Regions from separate parts of the Comamonas koreensis genome, predicted to be linked through region 2. Evidence: predicted binding sites of a transcription regulator. Region 2 holds the regulator's gene; the other holds the start of a gene.
What was found. The regulator sigma-54, encoded in region 2, starts transcription at its own class of promoters, with help from an activator protein. The targets are predictions, from matches to a motif close to TGGCANGNAANCTGCTTT.
Positions count from the first base shown of each region.

Region 1: the regulator sigma-54 is predicted to act here: its motif matches at 3,215-3,232, upstream of F0Q04_RS06655 (CmpA/NrtA family ABC transporter substrate-binding protein).

Region 1 covers NZ_CP043575.1:1,470,842-1,476,730, forward strand. Annotated here, with positions in the region: gene F0Q04_RS06640 (P1 family peptidase) at 1-859, shown strand, start outside; gene F0Q04_RS06645 (M55 family metallopeptidase) at 864-1,682, shown strand; gene F0Q04_RS06650 (nitrate regulatory protein) at 1,761-3,077, shown strand; gene F0Q04_RS06655 (CmpA/NrtA family ABC transporter substrate-binding protein) at 3,387-4,682, shown strand; gene ntrB (nitrate ABC transporter permease) at 4,780-5,661, shown strand; gene F0Q04_RS06665 (ABC transporter ATP-binding protein) at 5,658-5,889, shown strand, end outside.
Region 2 covers NZ_CP043575.1:5,165,687-5,171,575, forward strand. Annotated here, with positions in the region: gene F0Q04_RS23630 (hypothetical protein) at 1-398, shown strand, start outside; gene F0Q04_RS23635 (aspartyl/asparaginyl beta-hydroxylase domain-containing protein) at 546-1,460, shown strand; gene rpoN (RNA polymerase factor sigma-54) at 1,536-3,152, opposite strand; gene lptB (LPS export ABC transporter ATP-binding protein) at 3,258-4,034, opposite strand; gene lptA (lipopolysaccharide transport periplasmic protein LptA) at 4,058-4,726, opposite strand; one part of gene F0Q04_RS23655 (IS3 family transposase) at 4,837-5,723, opposite strand; one part of gene F0Q04_RS23655 (IS3 family transposase) at 5,723-5,889, opposite strand, start outside.

The DNA.
Region 1 (5,889 bases), 1.5 Mb from region 2:
AAGCGCCGGCCTGGTGCAACTGGCCGAGCTGGGCCAGATTGAAACGCCGATTGCGCTGACCAACACCTTTGGCGTCTCGGCCGTGGTGCAGGCGCAGATTGCGCAGTGCATTGCCGCCAACCCCGAATGCGGCCGCAGCCTGCCGACGGTGAATGCGCTGGTGCTGGAATGCAATGACGGTTACCTGAGCGATATCCAGCGCATGGCAGTGGGGCCGGAACACTACCAGGCGGCGCTGGACAGAGCCTCACCCGAAGTAGTGCAGGGCGCGGTGGGCGCGGGCCGGGGCATGTCGAGCTTTCGGCTCAAGGGCGGCATCGGCAGCGCATCGCGCCTGGTCACACTGGGCGAGCAGCGCTATACCGTGGGCGCGCTGGTGCTGGCCAATATGGGCAAGCTGGCCGATCTGCGCTGGGGCGGCCAGGCGGTGGGCGCGGCGCTGGAGCGGCGTCTGCAGGCCAAGCTGGCGGCGGGCATACCAGCTGGCAGCGCAGCGGGCGATGGCGTCGACAAAGGCAGCATCATCATGCTGCTGGCCACCGATGCGCCGCTGGACAGCCGCCAGCTCAGCCGCGTGGCGCGGCGTGCCGCTGCCGGCCTGGCCAATACGGGATCCTGCTACGGCCACGGCAGCGGCGATATTGCGCTGGCGTTCTCGACCGCCTACACCGTGCCGGCCGATGCGGCCGCGCCGATGCCGGCGCTGGCGATGCTGCATGAGGCGCAGCTCGACCCGCTGTTCCGCGCGGCGGCGGATGCGGTGGAGCAATCGATTTTGAATGCGCTGTGGCATGCGCAGAGCGTGCAAGGGCGTGACGGCCACCAGCGTTGGGGTCTGCAAGAACTGTGCAAGGACTGAGGCGATGAAAGTACTGATTTCTGTCGATATCGAAGGCGTGGCCGGTGTCTACCACCCCGAGCAGGTGCGAGCGGGCAACCCCGAGTATGAGCGCGCGCGCCGCCTGATGGCCCAGGAGGCCAATGCCGCCGTCGAAGGCGCTTTTGCCGCTGGCGCGCTCGAGGTCTATGTCAATGACTCGCATGGCGGCTTTCGCAATATGCCGCCCGATCTGCTCGATGCGCGCGCCCAGGTCATCCAGGGCAAACCGCGCTACCTGAGCATGGTCGCTGGCGTGGAGCTGGGGGTGGAAGCGGTCTGCATGGTCGGCTACCACTCACGCGCGCAGGGCCGGGGCATTCTGGCCCACACGATCAACAGCTTTGCGTTTGCCAGCATCCATATCAATGGGCAGGAGGCCAGCGAGGCCAGCCTTTACGGCGCCTTGGCAGGCGCCTATGGCGCGCCGGTGGTGATGCTGGCTGGCGATGATGTGCTGCGCGAGGAGAACCAGGCGATCTTCCCGCAGGCGGTGTTTGTACAGACCAAGCGCGCCACCGGCCAGGGCAGCGGCATCAGCCTCTCGCCTGAGCAGGCGCAAAAAGCCATCCGCGCCGGGGTGGAGCAGGGCCTGGCCGGGCGCGGGCGCTGCCAGCCACTGCACACCGCCAGCCCGGTGCAGGTGCAGATTGTCGCCACCTCGCCCGGCATGGCCGATCTGTTCTGCCAGTGGCCGACGCTGGAGCGGGTCGATGGCCGCACGGTACGTTTTAGCGCGCCGGACATCGAATCGGCGGTGCGCATGACCAATTGCCTCTCGGCCATGTCCAGCATGCTGCGCTGAGCGGCGCTGGGGCAGGCCCCCGGCTGGCATGGCATGAAACCTGCTGGGTAGAGCGCTCAACATCGGTGGTGCGCGTTTATGAAGTCTTCCCTGCATTTTCTGGTCGCTGCTCGCCAGCATGAGATGGCCGCGCTGGAGCAGCTGGGTAAGGCCTGCTCGCTGGTGGTAGCGATGTCCTCGCTGGTGCATGCGCTGCAAAAGGAGCGCGGGCTGTCGAACATGGTGCTGGCCAGCGGCGGCGCGCAGGGCGCCGAGCTGCTGGCGCCCCAGCGCCTGCTGGCGGATGCGCAGATCGCCCACGTGCGCGATGAGCTCGATCGCCTGGGCCCACACCCCTCCGGCGGCAGCGGCGCGCGGCTGTGCAATGCGATTGCCTATACCTTGCAAGGCGTGGCGGCGCTGCCTGCGCTGCGCGCCCAGGTGCAGGCCGGGCGGCTCACGCCCTCCGCCTGTACCGACGCCTTTGCGCGCCTGATTGCCGGCTGTCTGTCCGTCGTGTTTGAGGCGGCCGACAGCGCCAATGAGCCCGAGATATCGCGCATGCTGGTGGCCCTGTTTCACCTGATGCAGGGCAAGGAGCTGGCCGGGCAGGAGCGCGCCTGCGGCACCAGCGCCTTTGCCTCAGGCCAGCTGCAGCCCAGTGCCCGGGCGCAGTGGCTGCATTTGATCGAGTCGCAGGAGCGCTGTTTTGAGGTGTTTGCCAGCCTGGCCACGCCGCGCGTGCTGGTGCTGTGGCAGGCCCATATGGCGGGCGACACCGACATGGCGGCGGTGGAGCGCATGCGCCGCGTGGCCCATACCGCGAGCGGATCGAGCCTGAGCCGCAGCTGGAGCGCCGACTGGTTTGCCGCCTGCAGCCACCGGCTCGATGCCTTGCATGGGGTGGAGACCTTGGTCGCGCAGGAGCTGCAGGTGCTGTGCCTGCACAAGCTGCAGGCGCAGGAACAAGCGCTGGCGGCCTTGCAGGCGTTGCCACCGGGCGCTGAACCTGCCCAAGAGGGCGCAGAGGGCGCTGAGGGCAGCGAAGCCGGCATGGCCTTTTTTGAGGCCTCGGCACCGCCCGATACCTGGTCGCTCGATGCCGTGGGCGCGCCGGCGCTGGGGCGCGATATCCTGTCGCTGGTGCAGCAGCAATCGCAGCGGCTGCAGACCATGCAGAGCCAGATCCAGGAGGCGCGCACTGCGCTGCACGAGCGCAAGACCCTGGAGCGCGCCAAGGGTCTGCTGATGGCCCAGCACCAGCTCAGCGAGAGCGATGCCTACCAGCTGCTGCGCCAGACGGCGATGAACCAGAACAAGCGCATGCTGGAGGTGGCCGAGGCCGTGCTGGCGATGGCGGCCTTGGTGCCCCAAGCCCCTGCAGCGCCCGCAGGCCCTGCTGCAGCTGAGCGCTAGCAGCTTTCCGCCCGCGCACCAAAGCATGGCAGCCGTTGGCCCGCAGGCTGCTGCAATGCACCATTGCAGGGATCCGGGCCGGTGTGCAGCGCCGGCCCAGGTTGGCTCTTCAGAGGGAAGCACTGCAATTTTTGAATTGGCATGGAATATGCATTGATCTTCCCAACCAGGCCAAAGGCGGCCTGTTTCCGGTAATCGCGAGTTATTTCGGGACAACGGCGTCCCTTTCCTGATGGTGCAAGCCCTCAGCGAAAGGACGCCGTTTTTTGTTTTTGGAATCTGCAACGCCTTCGATGGAGTTTGACAAGAATGACGATACGCCCCACCCCTGACACCGCCCCGGCGGCAGAGGCTTCGCCCGCTTCTTCGCCGCTGGCCGGCCGCCGTCAGTTCTTGCGCCATGGCGCCCAGGCAGCGGCAGCCACCTTTGTCTACAGCGCGCTGGGCCACCAGGGCGTCTGGGCCGCCGGCTCGGATGCGCCGGAGAAAAAAGAGGTCAATATCGGCTTTATCCCGCTGACCGACTGCGCCAGCGTGGTGATGGCCTCGGTGCTGGGCCTGGACCAGAAGTACGGCGTCAAGATCACGCCGACCAAGGAAGCGAGCTGGGCCGGCGTGCGCGACAAGCTGGTCAATGGCGACCTGGACTTTGCCCATGTGCTCTATGGCCTGGTCTATGGCGTGCAGCTGGGCGTGGGCAGCCCGCAAAAGGACATGGCGGTGCTGATGACGCTCAACCGCAATGGCCAGGCGATCACCCTGTCCAAGAAGCTGGCCGACAAGGGCGCCGTCGATGCGGCGTCACTGGCCAAGCTGATGGGCGCGGAAAAGCGCGAATACACCTTTGCGCAGACCTTTCCGACCGGCACCCATGCGATGTGGCTGTACTACTGGCTGGCGAGCGCGGGCATCCACCCGCTCAAGGATGCGAAAGTGATCACCGTGCCGCCGCCGCAGATGGTGGCCAATATGCGCGTGGGCAATATGGATGGCTTTTGCGTGGGCGAGCCCTGGGGTCACCGCGCGATCATGGATGGCATCGGCATCACGGCCATCACCACCCAGGACATCTGGCGCGACCACCCGGAAAAGGTGCTGGGCTGCACGCAGGACTTTGTCAGCCGCCACCCCAACACCGCGCGCGCGGTGACCATGGCGATTCTGGAGGCGGGCCGCTGGATCGATGCCAGCTTGCAGAACAAGCAGAAGATGGCCGAGACCATTGCCGGCAAGGCCTATGTGAACACCAGCGTCGATGCCATCAACCAGCGCATTCTGGGCCGCTACCAAAATGGCCTGGGCAAGACCTGGGACGACCCCAACCACATGAAGTTTTTTGCCGAGGGCGAGGCCAGCTACCCCTACCTGTCCGATGGCATGTGGTTCCTCACCCAGCACAAGCGCTGGGGTTTGCTCAAGAGCCACCCCGACTACCTGGCTGTGGCCAAGAAGATCAACCAGACCGCCCTGTACAAGGAAGCGGCTGCGCAGCTGAAGATCGCCGTGCCCAAGTCGGACATGCGCAGCAGCCCGCTGATCGACGGCAAGGTCTGGGATGGCTCGGACCCCGCCAAGTACGCCGACAGCTTTGCCATCAAGGCCTGACAAGGAGAGCCCCATGCCCGCTGCATTGCGAGAGAGTGTTTCGCCCCTGCCCACGCCGGCCCCGGCCGAGCGCAAAGTGTTGTCCATCCATGAGCACATGGCGCGGAGTTTGCCGGTGGTAGCGGGCAGCCAGCCTGCTGCTGCCACGCCTGCCGTGCCTGCCGCCGCCAAGCGCGATATGGCTGCCCTTTGGCAGCAGCGCTTTGGCGCGCTGGTGCAAAGCCTGCTGCCGCCGGTGCTGGGCTTTGGCCTGCTGCTGGTGCTGTGGTCCATCGTCGCCCAGGGCAACCCCGGCATTCCGGGCCCGCAGGAGACCTGGGCCCAGGCGCAGGAGATCTTCCGCGATCCCTTCTACCGCAACGGCCCCAATGACCAGGGCGTGGGCTGGAATGTGCTGGCCTCGCTGCAGCGGGTGAGCATCGGCTTTGGGCTGGCGGCACTGGTCGGCATTCCGCTGGGCTTTGTCATTGGCCGCTTTGACTTTCTCTCGCGCATGTTCAACCCGGTGATCAGCCTGCTGCGCCCGGTGTCGCCGCTGGCCTGGCTGCCCATTGGCCTGCTGGTGTTCAAGGGCGCGAACCCGGCGGCAATCTGGACCATCTTTATCTGCTCGATCTGGCCGATGGTGATCAACACGGCGGTGGGCGTGCAGCGCGTGCCGCAGGACTATATGAATGTGGCGCGGGTGCTGAACCTGAGCGAATGGAAGATTGCCACGACCATCCTCTTCCCCGCCGTGCTGCCCTATATGCTGACGGGCGTGCGCCTGGCAGTCGGCACCGCCTGGCTGGTGATCGTCGCTGCTGAGATGCTGACCGGTGGCGTGGGCATTGGCTTCTGGGTCTGGGACGAGTGGAACAACCTCAATGTCAAGAACATCATCATTGCGATCTTTGTCATCGGCCTGGTCGGCCTGCTGCTGGAATGGGCGCTGATCCGCCTGGCCTCGGCATTCACTTTTGAGGAGGTCAAGGCATGACGCCCAATACGCCCAACATTCCCGCGACGCCCCAGGGCAAGTACATCGAGATCCAGCAGGTGGCGCAAAGCTTCAAGACCGCCAAGGGCCTGTTCCAGGCGCTGCAGGGCATCAACCTGGAGATTGCCCAGGGCGAGTTTGTCAGCCTGATCGGCCACTCGGGCTGCGGCAAATCGACCTTGCTGAACCTGATTGCCGGCCTCACCAGCCCCAGCGAAGGCACCTTGC
Region 2 (5,889 bases):
CGTTTGCCAACGACCTCGATATCCGCTGGGGCGCTGCGCAAGCGGCCTACCAGGCCGGCCATCCGCAGCAGGCGCTGCAGCAGCTGCGCGTGATTGCCCAGGCGGATGTGCACTTCCGCGCCGAGGCCGTGGGCCTGCTGGTGGCCAAGGCCTACGCCCAGCTGGGCGACCAGGAGATGGCGCGCAAGAGCTTTGACTTTGTGCGCCAGCACTCGGGCAGCTTCGATGTGATGGCCGAGTACGCGATCTGGGCTGCGGGCCAGGGCGACTGGCAGACGGCCAATGGCCTGCAGGCCGAGCTGAACAAGGCGATGACGCACTGGAGCGGCCAGCAGCGCCAGCTCAACCGCGAGATGCTGCAGCGCCTGAAAACCGCCTTTGCCGCCCAGCCCAGGTAAGCCCACCTGGCTTGCCATTGACCAAACCGCAATAGGCCTGCTGCCAGCAGGCCATCCCACCGCCCCGCAGCCCTTGCCGCGCGCCAGTTTGCGCTTGCGCAGACAGCCGCCACAGCACAGTCGCTAAAATCGCTGTCTATGGCAAAAATCATCGTTCTGGCCCTGGTGCTGCTTTTCACTGGCTGCGGCCTCTACATGCACCTGCGTGGCAAGGTGCGGCACAAGCTGCTGCGCCAGCTGTTTGACCACTCCACGTTCACGGCGCCATTCAATGTGTTCATGCTGATGTTCAGCAAGGTACCGCGCACGCCCTACCTGCCCACCAGCACCTTCCCCGACCTGGCCCCGCTGCAGGCCCACTGGCGCGAGATCCGCGAAGAGGCCATCGGCCTGCACCAGGCCATGCAGATCAAGGCCGCAGCCAACAACGACGACGCGGGCTTCAACTCTTTCTTCAAGACCGGCTGGAAGCGCTTCTACTTGAAGTGGTACGGCCAGGCCCACCCGTCTGCGATGGAGCTGTGCCCCAAGACCACGGCGCTGGTGCAGTCCATCCCCGGCATCAAGGCGGCCATGTTTGCCGAGCTGCCGCCCGGCGCCAAGCTCAACCTGCACCGCGACCCCTATGCGGGCTCGCTGCGCTACCACCTCGCTGTGCTGGCGCCCAATGATGACCGCTGCATGATCGAGGTCGATGGCACGCCCTACAGCTGGCGCGAGGGCGAAGGCGTGATCTTTGACGAGACCTTCATGCACTGGGCCGAGAACCGGTCCGAAGGCAACCGCATCGTGCTGTTCTGCGATGTCGAGCGCCCGATGACCAATGGCTTTGCGCAGTGGCTCAACCGCTGGCTGGGCACGCATGTGGTCGCTGCCGCCAGCTCGCCCAACAACGAAGGCGATCCGCGTGGCTTCATCAGCCGCATCTTCAAGATCTCGTTCTACATGGGCCAGTACCGCCGCCGCTTCAAGGCCTGGAACAAGACGGCCTACAAGCTCACCAAGTTTGGCCTGATGCTGGCCGTGCTGGCCTTGTTCATCTGGTGGCTGTGGCCAAAGTAAAGCGGCTCCGTCTCAAAGCAAAACCGCAGTGCCTAACGCAACTGCGGTTTTTTTATGGGCCCTGGCTGCTTGCGCTTACAGCGCCTTGCGCAGGCTGGCCGGCGGGATGCGCATCGCCTCGCGGTACTTGGCCACCGTGCGGCGCGCGCATTCAATGCCCTGGGCCTGCAGCAGATCGGCGATTTTTGCATCCGACAGCGGCTTTTTCGCGCTTTCCTCGTCCAGCAGCTGCTTGATCAGCGCCTTGACCGCCGTGCTCGACGCACTGCCGCCGGTCTCGGTGCCCAGGCCCGAGCCAAAGAAGTACTTGAGCTCGAACGTGCCCTGCGGCGTGGCCATGTACTTGGCCGTGGTCACGCGGCTGATGGTGGACTCGTGCAGGCCCAGCTCATCGGCAATCTCGCGCAGCACCATGGGGCGCATCGCCAGCTCGCCATGGACAAAGAAATTGCGCTGGCGCTCGACGATGGCCTGCGAGACGCGCAAGATGGTGTCAAAGCGCTGCTGGATGTTCTTGATGAACCAGCGCGCCTCCTGCAGCCGCTGCTGCAGCGCGCCATGGCCTTCGCTGCCCTTGTGGCTGCGCAAGGCATTGGCGTAGACATCCTGCACGCGCAGGCGCGGCATCACCTCGGCATTGAGCTGCACGCTGAAACCGGGCACCGGCAGGCCGCGCTCATTGCTGAGTCGCACGATGACATCGGGGATGATGGTGTTGCGGTCCACATCGGCATAGGGCCGGCCGGGGCGGGGCTCGAGCTTGGCGATCAGCGCCAGCGCGCTGCGCACCGCGGCATCACTGCATCCGGTCAGTTGCACCAGCTTGCGCACATCACGGCGCGCCAGCAGCTCCAGCGATTCCTGGCAGACCAGCAAAGCGGTCTCCAGCGCCAGCGCATCGGCCTCGGGCGTGTCCGAGCCCTCTTCATCCAACAGGCGCTGCTGGGCCTTGATCTGCAGCTGCATGCATTCGGACAGGTTGCGCGCGCCCACGCCAATCGGCTCCAGGCTTTGCAGCAAGCGCAGCGCCACAGTCAGGTGGTGCAGCAGCACTTCGTAGCGCTCGGGGTCACTGGCGTCGCCAAAGCTTTGCGCGAGCTCGGCCAGCGTTTCTTCGAGGTAGCCGTCGTCGTTCAGTGATTCAATCAGAAAGTAGAGCGCGGCCCGGTCTTCCTGGCACAGGCGCAGCGACAAGGCCTGGCGGTGCAGCACATCCTGCAGGCTCAGGTGCTCGCTGCGCCGGTCGGACATCGGCGTCTCGTCGTCGTCATCGCTGGCGCTGGAGCGCGCGGGCAGATCGCCACCCCACTCTTCCCAGTCCGATGCCGAATCGCCGGCAGCGGCCTCGGCATCGACGCCGGTTTCCTTGCCCGCGCCAAAATCCAGCGGCTGGTCGGAGGTTCCGGGCTCGAAATCGCTACTGTTGTTGGTGTCGGTGCTGGCAGCAGTATCGGCACCCTTGTCGGCTGCGTCTGCAGCGTCTGCAGCTTCGGCAGATTCAGCGGCTTCTTTACCGGCTTCAGCCTCGGGGGCCTCATCGCCCTCGCGCTCCAGAAACGGGTTTTCGTCGAGCATCTGCTCGACTTCCTGCGTCAGTTCCTGCGTGGACAGCTGCAGCAGGCGAATCGACTGCTGCAGCTGGGGGGTCAGGGTCAGGTTCTGCGATACGCGCAGCGACAGCGACGGCATCATGGCTGCGCCTCCCCACGGGCTGGGGCAGCTGGCAACGGATCAGCCCTGCCGGCCCCGCAGCGCGGGACGGCATCTTGGCTGGCACGCCCGCCAAGGCGTGCGGTGTCACATACGGAAATGTTCACCCAGATACACCCTCCGGACCTCTGCGTTCTCCACAATCTCTTGCGGCGTCCCGGCGGCCAGCACCTTGCCATCGCTGATGATGCAGGCATGGTCACAGATACCCAGGGTTTCGCGCACATTGTGGTCGGTGATCAGCACGCCAATGCCGCGCTCCTTGAGAAAGGCGACAATGCGCTGGATCTCGATCACGGCGATGGGGTCGATGCCGGCGAAAGGCTCGTCGAGCAGGATGAAACGGGGCTGGGTGGCCAGCGCACGGGCGATCTCGACCCGGCGGCGCTCGCCGCCGGACAGCGCGACTGACGGTGATTCGCGCAGGTGCTCGACCCGCAGCTCCTGCAGCAGCGCGGTGAGCTGGCGCTCGACCTCGGCGCGCGAGAGCGGCTTGCCATGCTCATCTTTTTGCAGCTCCAGCACGGCGCGCACATTGTCCTGCACGCTGAGCTTGCGAAAGATCGAGGCTTCCTGCGGCAGGTAGGACAGGCCCAGCTGCGAGCGCTGGTGGATCGGCATATTGGCCACCGACTGCCCATCGATGCGGATATCCCCGCCATCGCTGCGTACCAGGCCCACGATCATGTAGAACGAGGTGGTCTTGCCCGCGCCATTGGGGCCTAGCAAACCCACCACTTCGCCCTTGCGCACCGACAGCGACACGTCCTTGACCACCTTGCGGCTGCCATAGGATTTCTCCAGGTGCAAGACCTCCAGCTGGCTGCGGTGGTCGCTGTTGGCGACCCGGGCGTTGACGGAAATGGTCGACGAGTTTTCTGCCACGGTCACTTGGCTCCGTCGTTCAGTTGGGTGCTGGGGCGCAATGGCGTCTTGTCATCGGCAGCGGGCTTGGCCGGGGCGCTGGCCTTGTCGTCCGCCTTGCCATCGGCCTTGGGCGTCAGGATCACACGGACGCGGTCCTTCTTGGGCGCACCGGGCTTGGGATCGGCCGCCGCCTGGGCGCCCTTTTGGCCGGAGACCGTGAAGGTATCGCTCAGATTGTTGTAGACGATCAGCGGGCCACTGACCTGGTCGGTCAACGTGGTCTCGCGGTAACGGCGCAACTCGCCGCGGCGCTCAAAGTGCACGGTGTCATCGCGGCCGTTATAGGTGATGACCTCGCCTTCGCCTTCGACGAACTCGTCAGGCGCGCCTGGGGCCGAGTCACGCTTTTGGCGGAAGAATGCGAGCTTGCCCGGCGCAGCAGTCACCACGCCGTGCTGGAAGCCGTCGCGGTCCTGGCTCACGGTCAGCTGCGCGCCACGGATGATGATGGTGCCCTTGGTCACCACCACATTGCCCGTGAAGACACTGGTCTGCTTGAGTTCATCGTGGCGGCCATCGTCCGCCTCGATGTTCATGGGTTTGGTGCGGTCTGCACGCTCGGCGTGCGACAGCAGCGGCACGGCCAGGGCCACTGCCACCAACAAAGAGTTAAAAATACGGTGTCTCATAAGGCATGAATCTTGCTCTGCCCCATTGTAGCCATGCTGGAGCGTTAGGCCGTTTCTGGCACAAAAAAGCCCGCGTGTGAACTGACCCCAAGAAGTTGGACAGTTGGAAGCTAGGGACTGAAGGCCTGAATCCGGTATTGCACCGGACTCAGGCCTTTTAGTTTTAGCTTGATGCGTTGGTGATTGTAGTAATGGATGTAGTGGTGAAGACCTTCTTGAAGCTGCGCCACACTGCTGAACTTGTTGAGGTGGAAGAACTCGGACTTCAAGGTTCCGAAGAAGCTCTCCATCGCTGCGTTATCCAAGCAATTGCCCCGACGTGACATGCTTTGCACCAGGCCATGATCGGCCAGCAAGCGGCGATAGGCACGACTTTGGTACTGCCAGCCCTGGTCGGAATGCAGCAATGGTTTTTCCTCCCTGCCCAGCTTGCCTAGCGCCTTGCGCAACATGTCACCCACCATCTTCAAGCGCGGTTGCGTATTCATCTGATAGCTCACCACCTCGCCATTGAATAGATCCATGACAGGCGACAGGTATAGCTTTTTACCCAAGACGTTGAACTCTGTCACGTCCGTCACCCATTTCTGGTTAGGCTGCTCGGCCATGAACTGGCGCTGCAACACATTGGCCACGTCCGCGTGCTGCCCGGCGCGATAGGAGCGATATTTCTTGGGCCGAACCAGGGACTTCATCCCCATTACCTGCATCAGGCGCTGCACGCTCTTGTGGTTCACATGACAGCCATTGCGCTTGAGTTCAAGCGCAATACGCCGATAGCCATAGCGTCCTTTGTGAAGCTCGTAGACAGATCGGATCTGAGCCTTGAGCTCAGCGTATTTGTCGCCTCTCCTGTGCACTTGAGCCTGGTAATAGAAGGTGCTGCGCGCCAGCTTACCTGCCCGCAGCAAGTCCTTGAGGTCGTGATCTGGCCTTAGCTCAAGCACTATCCGCGCTTTTTCTGCGCAGCTTGTTTTTTCGCCTGAACCAAGGCCTCCAATTTTTTTAGGTACGCCACCTCCGCGCGCAGGTACTTCACCTCTTTGAGCAAATCTGCGTGCGAACGCGTGTCGTCCGCAGACATAACTGCTTGTGCCTGTGCGGGCTTGGCTGTGGGTGGGTTTGGCATCTTCTTGGAGCGTCCTCTTGGCCGGGGTGCAAGT